One region of the Actinoplanes sp. CA-142083 genome, then DNA from elsewhere that is predicted to be linked to it. Evidence: riboswitches for the same ligand, from Rfam matches in the RefSeq annotation. Region 1 holds a riboswitch; each other region holds the start of a gene.
The links. A riboswitch is a leader RNA that binds a small molecule or an ion and turns the genes downstream of it on or off. The one in region 1 is predicted to bind S-adenosylmethionine.
Positions count from the first base shown of each region.

Region 2: it holds a riboswitch for S-adenosylmethionine, as region 1 does, so the genes downstream of both, thrC (threonine synthase) here and ACQPZX_RS10930 (GNAT family N-acetyltransferase) in region 1, are expected to answer to the same signal.
Region 3: it holds a riboswitch for S-adenosylmethionine, as region 1 does, so the genes downstream of both, ACQPZX_RS22130 (aminotransferase class V-fold PLP-dependent enzyme) here and ACQPZX_RS10930 (GNAT family N-acetyltransferase) in region 1, are expected to answer to the same signal.

Region 1 covers NZ_CP192076.1:2,293,486-2,296,750, reverse strand. The annotation lists gene ACQPZX_RS10935 (Kelch repeat-containing protein) at 40-927, shown strand; gene ACQPZX_RS10930 (GNAT family N-acetyltransferase) at 913-1,515, opposite strand; SAM riboswitch class IV at 1,529-1,644, opposite strand; gene glpK (glycerol kinase GlpK) at 1,663-3,156, opposite strand; gene ACQPZX_RS10920 (IclR family transcriptional regulator) at 3,165-3,265, opposite strand, start outside.
Region 2 covers NZ_CP192076.1:10,209,667-10,212,931, reverse strand. The annotation lists gene ACQPZX_RS47290 (ABC transporter ATP-binding protein) at 1-252, shown strand, start outside; gene ACQPZX_RS47285 (ABC transporter permease) at 249-1,022, shown strand; SAM riboswitch class I at 1,097-1,235, shown strand; gene thrC (threonine synthase) at 1,246-2,526, shown strand; gene ACQPZX_RS47275 (GNAT family N-acetyltransferase) at 2,784-3,265, shown strand, end outside.
Region 3 covers NZ_CP192076.1:4,834,169-4,837,433, reverse strand. The annotation lists gene ACQPZX_RS22140 (peroxidase family protein) at 1-193, shown strand, start outside; gene ACQPZX_RS22135 (cellulose binding domain-containing protein) at 106-453, shown strand; gene ACQPZX_RS22130 (aminotransferase class V-fold PLP-dependent enzyme) at 489-1,673, opposite strand; SAM riboswitch class IV at 1,691-1,806, opposite strand; gene ACQPZX_RS22125 (DUF1684 domain-containing protein) at 1,838-2,608, shown strand; gene ACQPZX_RS22120 (CBS domain-containing protein) at 2,605-2,994, opposite strand; gene ACQPZX_RS22115 (SDR family oxidoreductase) at 3,239-3,265, shown strand, end outside.

The DNA of each region.
Region 1 (3,265 bases):
GTATGGCCGGGCGAACGGTCCGGCCCGCACGCTTCCGGCATGGCTGGATTGTGGATACCGGGTCCGCCGCTCAACGTGGCGCGCGGCGGGCTGATCAATGCGACTTTCAAGACGGCGTACGCGATCGGGGGTTTCACCACCGGTTTCGGCGAGGAGCTGGACGCGGTGGAGCGGCTCGACCGTGACCGCGGGCGGTGGGCGCGGGTGACACCGATGCCGACCGCGCGGGGCAACCCGGCGGCCGCGGCGGCCGGCGAGCGGATCTACGTGTTCGGCGGCTTCATCGGCGACAAGCCGGCCGACGTCGTCGAGGTCCTCGACCCCACGGCGGGCGCCTGGCAGGTCCGGCGCCCGCTGCCCGGCGGCGGGCGCGGCGGCGCGGCGGCGGCCGCCGTCGGCGAGCGGATCTACCTGGTCGGCGGCTTCGACGCGGACGACATCGCCACCGGCGCGACCGAGGCCTACGACGCGATCGCCGACGTGTGGCACAGCGTGCGGCCGATGCCCACCCGGCGCGGGCTGCTCAAGCTCGCCGTGGTGGGCGGCCAGATCTACGCGATCGGCGGCCGCGACGACAACGCGGCCTCGCTGCCGGCAGTCGAGCGGTACGACCCGGCGACCGACACCTGGCACGCGGCGGCGCCGATGAGCACCGGCCGCGGCAACCCGGGGATCGCCGTGGCCGGCGGGCGGATCTACGCGGTCGGCGGCCAGGGCGCGGGCGTCGCGCTGCGGACCACCGAGCGGTACGACCCGGCGGCCGACCGCTGGGAGACGTTGTCGCCGCTGCTGGCCGTGGGCCGCAGCTCGCTCTCGGCCGACCACGTCGTCATCGGCGGCCGGGACCTGCTGATCGCCTTCGGCGGCTTCGAGATCGTCGGCGGCACCCCCGTGGCGAGCGCCCGGGTGGAGTCACTGGCGCTGTGAAACGCGCAGGGCCGGCCACTCGGCGGCCACGATCGAGAAGATCGCGGAGTCGCGGAGCCGGCCGGCCTCGCCCGGCGCCCACGAGCGCGACCAGCTGCGCAGCACACCCTCGAAGCGGGCGCCGGCCCGCTCGATCGCGGCCCGGGACCGGGCGTTGCGGGCGTCGGTCTTGAGGTCGACGCGCGAGACGTGCCACTGCTCGAAGGCGTGGGCGAACATCAGGTGCTTCGCCTCGCGGTTCACCCCGCTCCCCTGCGCGGAGGCGGCGAGCCAGGTGAAGCCGACCTCGACGGCGAACAGCTCGTCGCGATCCGGCCACAGGCGAGGGTCCCAGTAGGCCGTCGCGCCCACCGCCCTTTCGCCAACAATCTGCGCATACGGCATCAGCGTGCCGGCCGCGGCCCGGGCCAGCTGCGCGTCGATGTAGTCGCCGACCTCACCGGCGCGGGGCACCCAGGTGAACCCGTACGAGCCGCGATCCTCCTCCGCGGCCGCGGCGAGGCCGGCCGCGTGCCGATGCTCCAGCGGCTCCAGCCGGACGAGCGATCCTTCGAGGACGGGCGCGGCAAGGCCGGCGGGGAAGGGCATGGCGAGACTCCGTTTCGCGCGACTTGCCCGCCGCACCGCGCGACGGGCCCGGTCCTCACCCGGGGCACCCCGCCCGCGCAGGGGGGTTGCCGGCCAGCAAGCCGGGGCTCAGTGCTGGCGCTCATGACCTGGCGTGGATCTTACGCGCTACGAGGGTCTCGTCCAGTCGAAGGTCCGCTTGACCGCCCGCTGCCAGTTCCCGTACTCCGCCGAGCGGATCTCCGGGTCCATCGTGGGCAGCCATTGGGCGGCCCGGTGCCAGTTCTGGCGCAGCCCCTCCAGGTCGGGCCAGTAGTCGACGGCCAGCCCGGCCGCGTACGCCGCCCCCAGCGAGACCGTCTCGGCGGCGAGCGGCCGCACCACCGGCACGTCCAGCACGTCGGCGAGGAACTGCATGAGCAGGTTGTCGGCCGTCATCCCGCCGTCCACCCGCAGGGTCGTGAGATCCAGGCCGGAGTCGGCGTTCATCGCGTCGACGACCTCGCGGGTCTGCCAGGCGGTGGCCTCCAGCACGGCCCGCGCCAGGTGGCCCTTGGTGATGTACGACGTCAAGCCGACGATCACCCCGCGCGCCTCGCTGCGCCAGTACGGGGCGTACAGGCCGGAGAAGGCCGGGACGATGTAACAGCCGCCGTTGTCGGCGACCGTGCGGGCCAGCGTCTCGATCTCGGGGGCGCTGGCGATGAGCTCGAGCTGGTCGCGGAACCACTGCACGAGCGAGCCGGTGATCGCGATCGAGCCTTCGAGCGCGTACGCGGCCGGTCCGCCGGCGATCTGGTACGCGACGGTGCTGAGCAGCCCGTGCGTCGAGCGCACCAGCTCGCCGCCGGTGTTCAGCAGCAGGAAGCTCCCGGTCCCGTACGTGCATTTGGCCTCGCCCGGCGTGAAGCACGTCTGCCCGAAGAGCGCGGCCTGCTGGTCGCCGAGCGCGGCCCCGATCCGTACGCCGGGAAACGCCGCCACCGCGGTGCCGAACACGCCGATCGAAGGCCGCACCTCGGGCAGCATGGCCCGCGGGATGCCGAAGAAGGCGAGGGCCGCCGGCGACCAGTCGAGGGTGTGCACGTCGAGCAGCATGGTCCGGCTGGCGTTGGTCACGTCGGTGACGTGCAGGCCGCCGGTGAGCTTCCAGATCAGCCAGGTCTCCATCGTGCCGAAGAGGATCTCGCCGCGTTCGGCGCGCTCGCGCAGCTGCGGCTGGTGGTCGAGCATCCAGCGCACGCGCGGGCCGGAGAAGTAGGTCGTGATCGGCAGCCCGGAGTTGTGCTCGACGACGGGAGCGCCGGGGTTGTCCTTGAGCAGGCGTACGAGGTCGTCGGTCCGGGTGTCCTGCCAGACGATCGCGTGGCCGACCGGCATGCCCGTGTCGCGGTCCCACAGCAGGGTGGTCTCGCGCTGGTTGGCGATGCCGACCGCCGCCACCTGCTCCTCGGTGATGCCGGCCCGGCGCAGCGCCTCGGGGGCGAGCCGCTCCAGGTTGCGCCAGATCTCGGCGGCGTCGTGCTCGACCCAGCCGGGCTTGGGGTAGTACTGCTTGTGCTCCTGCTGGGCCACCGACACGAGCCGGCCGCGACGGTCGAACACGATGCACCGGGTCGAGGTGGTGCCCTGGTCGATGGCGACGACGTAGCGCTCGGTCATGATGCCCCCTAGAGGATCAGCTCCCGTGAGATGGCGCGGGCCGCGTCGCGGACGTAGCCGACGAGGTGCTGGTGCGGGCGGTAGTGGCTGTTGCAGATCCGTTCGACCA
Region 2 (3,265 bases), 2.8 Mb from region 1:
ACCACCGGCCTCGACCCGCGCGGCCGCCGCGCGATCTGGGAGATCGTCCGCGACCTGGTGGCGAACGACGGCGTGACCGTCTTCCTGACCACGCAGTACCTGGACGAGGCCGATCGGCTCGCCGACACCGTCGCCCTGCTCGATCACGGCCGGCTGGTCGCCTCGGGCTCCGCCGAGGAGCTCAAGAGCTCGGTGGGCGCCGACTCCACGCTCGACGACGTCTTCTTCACGCTGACCGGGGGGATCCGATGACCAGCTCGTATGTGCTCGCCGACTCGGGCACGATGATCCGCCGGGACATGAGACGCATGGTCCGGTTCCCGATCATGACCATCAGCGGCATCAGCTTCCCGCTGCTGATGATGCTGCTGTTCGTGTACGTCTTCGGCACCGCGATCAGCGGCGGCGCCGGCCGCGGCACGTACGTGAACTACGTCGCCCCGGCCATCCTGATCATGACGATCGGCGGGGGTGGCTCGGCCACCGCGATCAACATCAACACCGACATGAGCGAGGGCGTCATCGCCCGGTTGCGCACGATGGCCATCTCCCGCTTCGCGGTGCTTTCCGGCCAGGTGGGCGGCAGCATCATCCGTACGGCGATCAGCCTGATCCTGGTCGTCGGGGTTGCCTATCTGATCGGTTTCCGCCCGGAGGCGAGCGGCCTCGACTGGCTCGCCGTGGCCGGCCTGCTCGCCCTGGTCACCTTCGCGGTGAGCTGGATGACCGCGGCGTTCGGCATGGTCGCCAAGACCCAGGCCGGCGCCAACTCGCTGTCCCTGCTGTTCACCTTCGGCCCGTTCGTGAGCAGCGCGTTCGTCCCGACCGACACGATGCCGGCCGGGGTGCGGTGGTTCGCCGAGAACCAGCCGTTCACCCCGATCATCGACACGCTGCGGCACCTGCTCGACGGCACCCCGGTCGGCAACACCTGGATCCTGGCGGTGGCCTGGACCCTCTTGTTGAGCACCGTCGGCATCCTGTGGTCGCGCTCGGCCTTCATGCGACTGCCGACGCGCTGATGCTTCGCTCACACCTCGGGAAGGGGTGTGAGCGAACCGCGGGGCACGACGTAAGGTGTGGGAAACAACTGAATACCTCATCCAGAGGGGCAGAGGGAACGGCCCGATGAAGCCCCGGCAACCACTACGCATGTCTCGATGAAGAGGCCTCACGCGTGGCAGGTGCTAATTCCGTCCCCGGTCCGGCAGGTCGCCGGCGGGGAAAGATGAGAGGAAGGCCTCGATGACGTCTGCCGTCAGCACACCCTCGACCACCGACTCGCCCGCCCGTGGGCTCGTCTGCCGTGCGTGCGGCGCGGAGTACCCGCTGATCGCCCAGCACGCCTGTTACGAGTGTTTCGGCCCGCTCGAGGTGGCCTACGACCAGGCCGCGCTCGCGCGGGTGACCCGTGAGCAGATCGAGGCGGGACCGAACAACATCTGGCGTTACGCGGGCCTGCTCCCCGCCGGCCAGGACCCGGCGACCCGAGTTACCCTCGACCCCGGCCTGACCCCGCTGGTCAGCGCCCCCGCCCTGGCCGCCGCCGTCGGCCTGCGCGCGCCGCTGTACGTCAAGGACGACTCGGCCAACCCGACCCACTCGTTCAAGGACCGGGTCGTCTCGGTGGCGCTCACCGCCGCCCGCGGCCTCGGCTTCACCCGCTTCGCCTGCGCCTCCACCGGCAACCTGGCCAACTCGGTCGCCGCGCACGCGGCCCGGGCCGGCGCGCCGAGCATCGTCTTCATCCCGTACGACCTGGAGCAGGGCAAGGTCATCACGACCGCGGTCTACGGCGGCGAGCTGGTCGCCATCGAGGGCTCGTACGACGACGTGAACCGCCTCTGCGGCGAGCTGGTGGAGACCGACGAGTTCGAGGACACCGCGTTCGTCAACGTGAACGTGCGGCCGTTCTACGCCGAGGGCTCCAAGACCCTCGGGTACGAGGTGGCCGAGCAGCTCGGCTGGCGCATCCCCGCCCAGGTCGTCATCCCGATGGCCTCCGGCGAGCTGCTCACCAAGGTGGACAAGGCGTTCCAGGAGCTGGTCGAGATCGGCCTGGTCACCGCGCCCGAGGGCGGCTGGGCCGTCTTCGGCGCCCAGTCGGCGGGCTGCAACCCGATCGCCACCGCGCTGCAGAACGGGACCGACGAGATCGTCCCGGTGAAGCCGACCGGCATCGCGAAGTCGCTGAACATCGGCGACCCGGCGGCCGGGGCGTACGCGATCGAGTCGGTGCGCCGCACCGGCGGCTGGATGGACTACGCCGACGACGACGAGATCCGCGAGGGCATCCGGCTGCTGGCCGAGACGACCGGCGTCTTCGCCGAGACGGCCGGCGGCACGACGGTCGCCGTGCTCAAGAAGCTGGTGGCGAGCGGCAAGCTCGACCCCGAGAAGGAGACCGTCGTCTACAACACCGGCGAGGGACTCAAGACGCTCGACGCGGTGGCGGGCCTCGTCGGGCCCACTCATCAGATCAAGCCGTCGCTTCGCGGGGCCCGCGAGGCTGGCCTGCTGGGATAACGGTCGGTAGTCGAAACTCTGCCATTAGTTGAAGATTCCACCCCCGGAGGACTTGCGCACCGATTTCCGGATCGGCAAGATGCTCTCTGCGGGAGGGCCGACGCCGTACGAGGCCCCTCACCTTCGAGCTTGGCGACAATCTCTCGAGGTGCCCAACGACCCAGTGCCGGAGGCGCTGTGCGTCCGTCCTCCCGACCAAAATCGTTTAGCCAAAAATGAATCGCGAGCATGGCCGTTGCCCGGGCAGGGTGACGGCCATGAATCTTTCTACGGGTCCGCTGGTGACCCCAGCCGACGCGTACGAGATCTATCGGGCTTGCGAGGAACGCGACAAGCCGGACGTTCCGCCGCTGGCCCTGGAGCACTTCGTCGCACGGCTCGCGAATCCGTTTCCGGGCGCCGATCACGAGCACTATCTGGCCTGGATCGACGGTCACCCGGTCGGCTATCTCTGGATCGAGCTGCCGGTTCTTGACAATCTGGACAATGCGAACATCGAGCTCTCGGTCCTGCCGTCGTCGCGGCGCCGGGGCGCGGGCCGGGCGCTGCTCGACCTGGCCGCCGAGCGGATCCGGGAGCTGGGCCGCAAGCACCTGATCGGCCCGGCGATGTCCCGCCACCCCGACGGCGCGCTGTTCGCCGCGGCGATGCAGGCCAAGCCCGCCCTCGAAGAGGTGCGCAGCCGGCTCGACCTCTGCGCGGTCGACCGGGCCGGGCACGACGCGCTGCTGGCCGACGC
Region 3 (3,265 bases), 2.5 Mb from region 1:
CACGTACGGGATCGACTTCCGGCGCAACCTCGGCGACATCATCGCCCAGAACTCGGGCATCGCCCGGGCCGACCTCCCCGCCAACGTTTCTTCGCCGACGGCGACGTGCCGCCGGTCAGTTGCCGGGTCACTTACCGGGTCGGCACCCAGTGGAACACCACCGCGACGACCGGCGGATTCGGCGTCACGATGAGCATCACCAACACCGGCGCCACGCCGATCCCGGCGTGGAAGCTGCGCTTCGTCTTCCCCGGCGGGCAGCAGCTCACCGAATTCTGGAACAGCGCCGCTGAACAGGACGGCGCCCGGGTGCCGGTGGCGAACGCGCCCTACAACGCCACCATCGGCCCCGGGCAGACCCGGGACGGCATCGGCTTCAACGCCACCTGGTCGGGCACGAACAACCGTCCGGCAGCGTTCTCGGTCAACACCACGGCCTGCAGCGTCGCCTAGGCAAATCGGCCGCGGAGCCACGGTTCCGCGGCCGATCAAAGAGCGGCCAATGCCTCCAGCAACCGGTCGATGTCCTCGAACGTCGTGCCCAGCCCGAAGCTCACCCGCAACAACCCGCCGGCACACCCCGCGCTGTCCCCCGACAGCCGCCGCACCAACGGATGGGCGCAGAACTTCCCGGCCCGCACCCCGATCCCGAATTCGTCCGCGAGCCTGGTCGCCACCGCCGAAGGGTCGCGCCCGTCCAGGGCCAGCGACACGATGCCGACGCGCTCACTACCCGTACCGAAAACACTCACCTCGGCGGCGCCCGGCACCCGCCGCAACCCTTCCCGCAGATGCGCAAGCAACTCCTGCTCGTGCGCGCGCAGCGCCGCACGGTCCGCCTCCACCAGCGCCGCACAGACCGCCGCCAGCGAGACCGCCCCGAGCAGATTCGGCGTGCCGCCCTCGTGCCGCGCCGGCCCGGCGGCCCATCGCACGTCGCCGGCCCGGTCCCCCACGTGCGCGCTCGCGCCGCCGCCGGCCAGATAGGGCGGCGCGGCGTCGAGCCAGTCGGCCCGCCCGGCCAGCACGCCCGCCCCGAACGGCGCGTAGAGCTTGTGCCCCGACAGCGCCACATAGTCGGCGCCCAGCTCGGCCAGCGAGACCGGCACGTGCGGGGCGAGCTGGGCGGCGTCGACCGCGATCCGCGCCCCGTGGCGATGGGCGACCTCGGCGAGCTCCCGCACCGGCCACAGCTCACCGGTCACATTGCTCGCCCCCGTGACGGTCAGCAACACCGGGCCGTCCAGGTCACGCAGCGCACGCTCGGCCGCCGTCACCGCCTCCGCCCACGATGCGGGCGCGCGGAGACGGAGCGCGTTCGGCCAGGGCAGCAAGTTCGCGTGGTGCTCGCCGTCGAAGACCACGGTGGTCGTGCCCGGCGGCAGAGCGCGGGCCAGCAGGTTGAGCGCGTCGGTCGTGTTGCGGGTGAACACGACCTGGTCACCGGGCCGGCAGCCGAGGAAGTCGGCGATCACGTCGCGGGCCCGCTCGTACTCGAGGGTCGAGGTCTGCGACCGCGGCCCGGTCCCCCGGTGCACGCTGCCGTAGCTGGGGAGCAGCGCGTTCACCGCGTCGGCGGCGGCGCGCACGCAGGGCGCGGTCGCCGCGTAGTCGAGATGGACGAATCCAGCCCCGATGACGTCGAGGTCGCTGGTGTGGACGGCAAGGGACATGACGACAAGCCTCCGCAAGATCGCGCTTGCCCGCGTCGATCGACGCCGGCCCGGTCCTCACCCGGGGCACCCCATCGCGAACGCAAGGGTTGCCGGTCAGCAAGCCGGGGCTTGTGCGCTGACACTCATGACCTGTCCGACACGCTAGCAAATAGGGTGGGCCGATGTACAAGGACGACTGGGCCGAATGGCACGCCGGGCACGAGCGCCGGCGGGCGTCGCCGCACGGAATGCTCGCGATCACCGGGATGCACTGGCTCGAGGAGCGGCCGCAACGCTTCGACGACGTGCCCGGCTCGTGGTCGGTGACGGCCGACGGCGTGAGCGTCACGCTGCGCGAGGGTGAGTCGCTCACGGTCGGCGATTTCGAGATCAGCGGCACGCACGCGTTCGGCAAGGTCGACGAGGAGGGCGTCATCGCCGCCTTCGGCGACGCGATCGCCGAGATAGCCAGGCGGGGCTCCGGCGTCGTCCTCCGCCCGCGCCATCCGTCCAGTCAGAAGCTCATCTCGTACGAGGGGACGCCGACGTTCCCGCCCCACGAGCGATGGCTGGTCCCGGCCCGCTTCGTCCCGTTCGCCGCACCGCGCGAGGTCACCCTGTCCACGGTCGTCGACGGCTACACCGACGCCGACGAGGCGCTCGGCCACGTCGAGTTCACGCTCGACGGCGTACCCATGAAATTGATCGTCTTTCCCGGCGCCCCCGGCGCCATGACCACGCTGTTCACCGACGCCACCTCGGGGGTGACGACCTACCCCGCGAGCCGCCGCCTGCCGGTACCCCGCCCGGCCGCCGACGGCACGCTGACGCTCGACTTCAACCGCGCCACGAACCTGCCGTGCGCCTACACGGAGTTCGCGACCTGCTCGCTGGCCCCGCCGGAGAACCGGCTCCCGGTCGCCATCGAGGCCGGCGAGCAGACGCCGCGCTAGATGCGCTCGCCGGTGATGTAGCCCTCCAGGCTCTTCCGCTCGATCTCCAGCTCGTCGATGCGGTGCTTCACCACGTCGCCGATGCTGACGACGCCGGCCAGCGAGCCGCCCTCCAGCACCGGCACGTGGCGGAAGCGGTGCTCGGTCATCAGCCGCTCGACCTCCTCGACCGCCGCGTCCGGCGCGACCGAGCGCACCTGCGACGTGTGGATCGCCGACACCGGCTCGGCCAGCACGGCGGCGCCGCGCGTGGCCAGCGCCCGCACCACGTCGCGCTCGCTGACGATGCCGTCGACGCGGCTCCCGTCCGCCGACACGACCACCGCGCCGATCTTGTGCTCGGCGAGGAGTGCCAGGAGGCTGGTGACGTCGGAGTCGGGTGTCACGGTTACGACTGTGGTGCCCTTGACGCGGAGTATGTCGCTGATACGCATCGTTGCTCCCCATCTCGTGCCGGTCCGCGGAAGCCGCCGGGCGGGCCGTCCGATGACGGGGTGGCCACGCCACATTGCGTGCATATGCCTACTTGCAGTCAATCACGTCTTGAAGTCAAGAGCATCAAGATGTCAAGTCCGCGCAGGTGGTGTGGCAAACCCGCGGCGCGCGGCGCCGGGCCGCTATGGTGCATCGATGAATCGCACCGCGTTGGTCACCGGC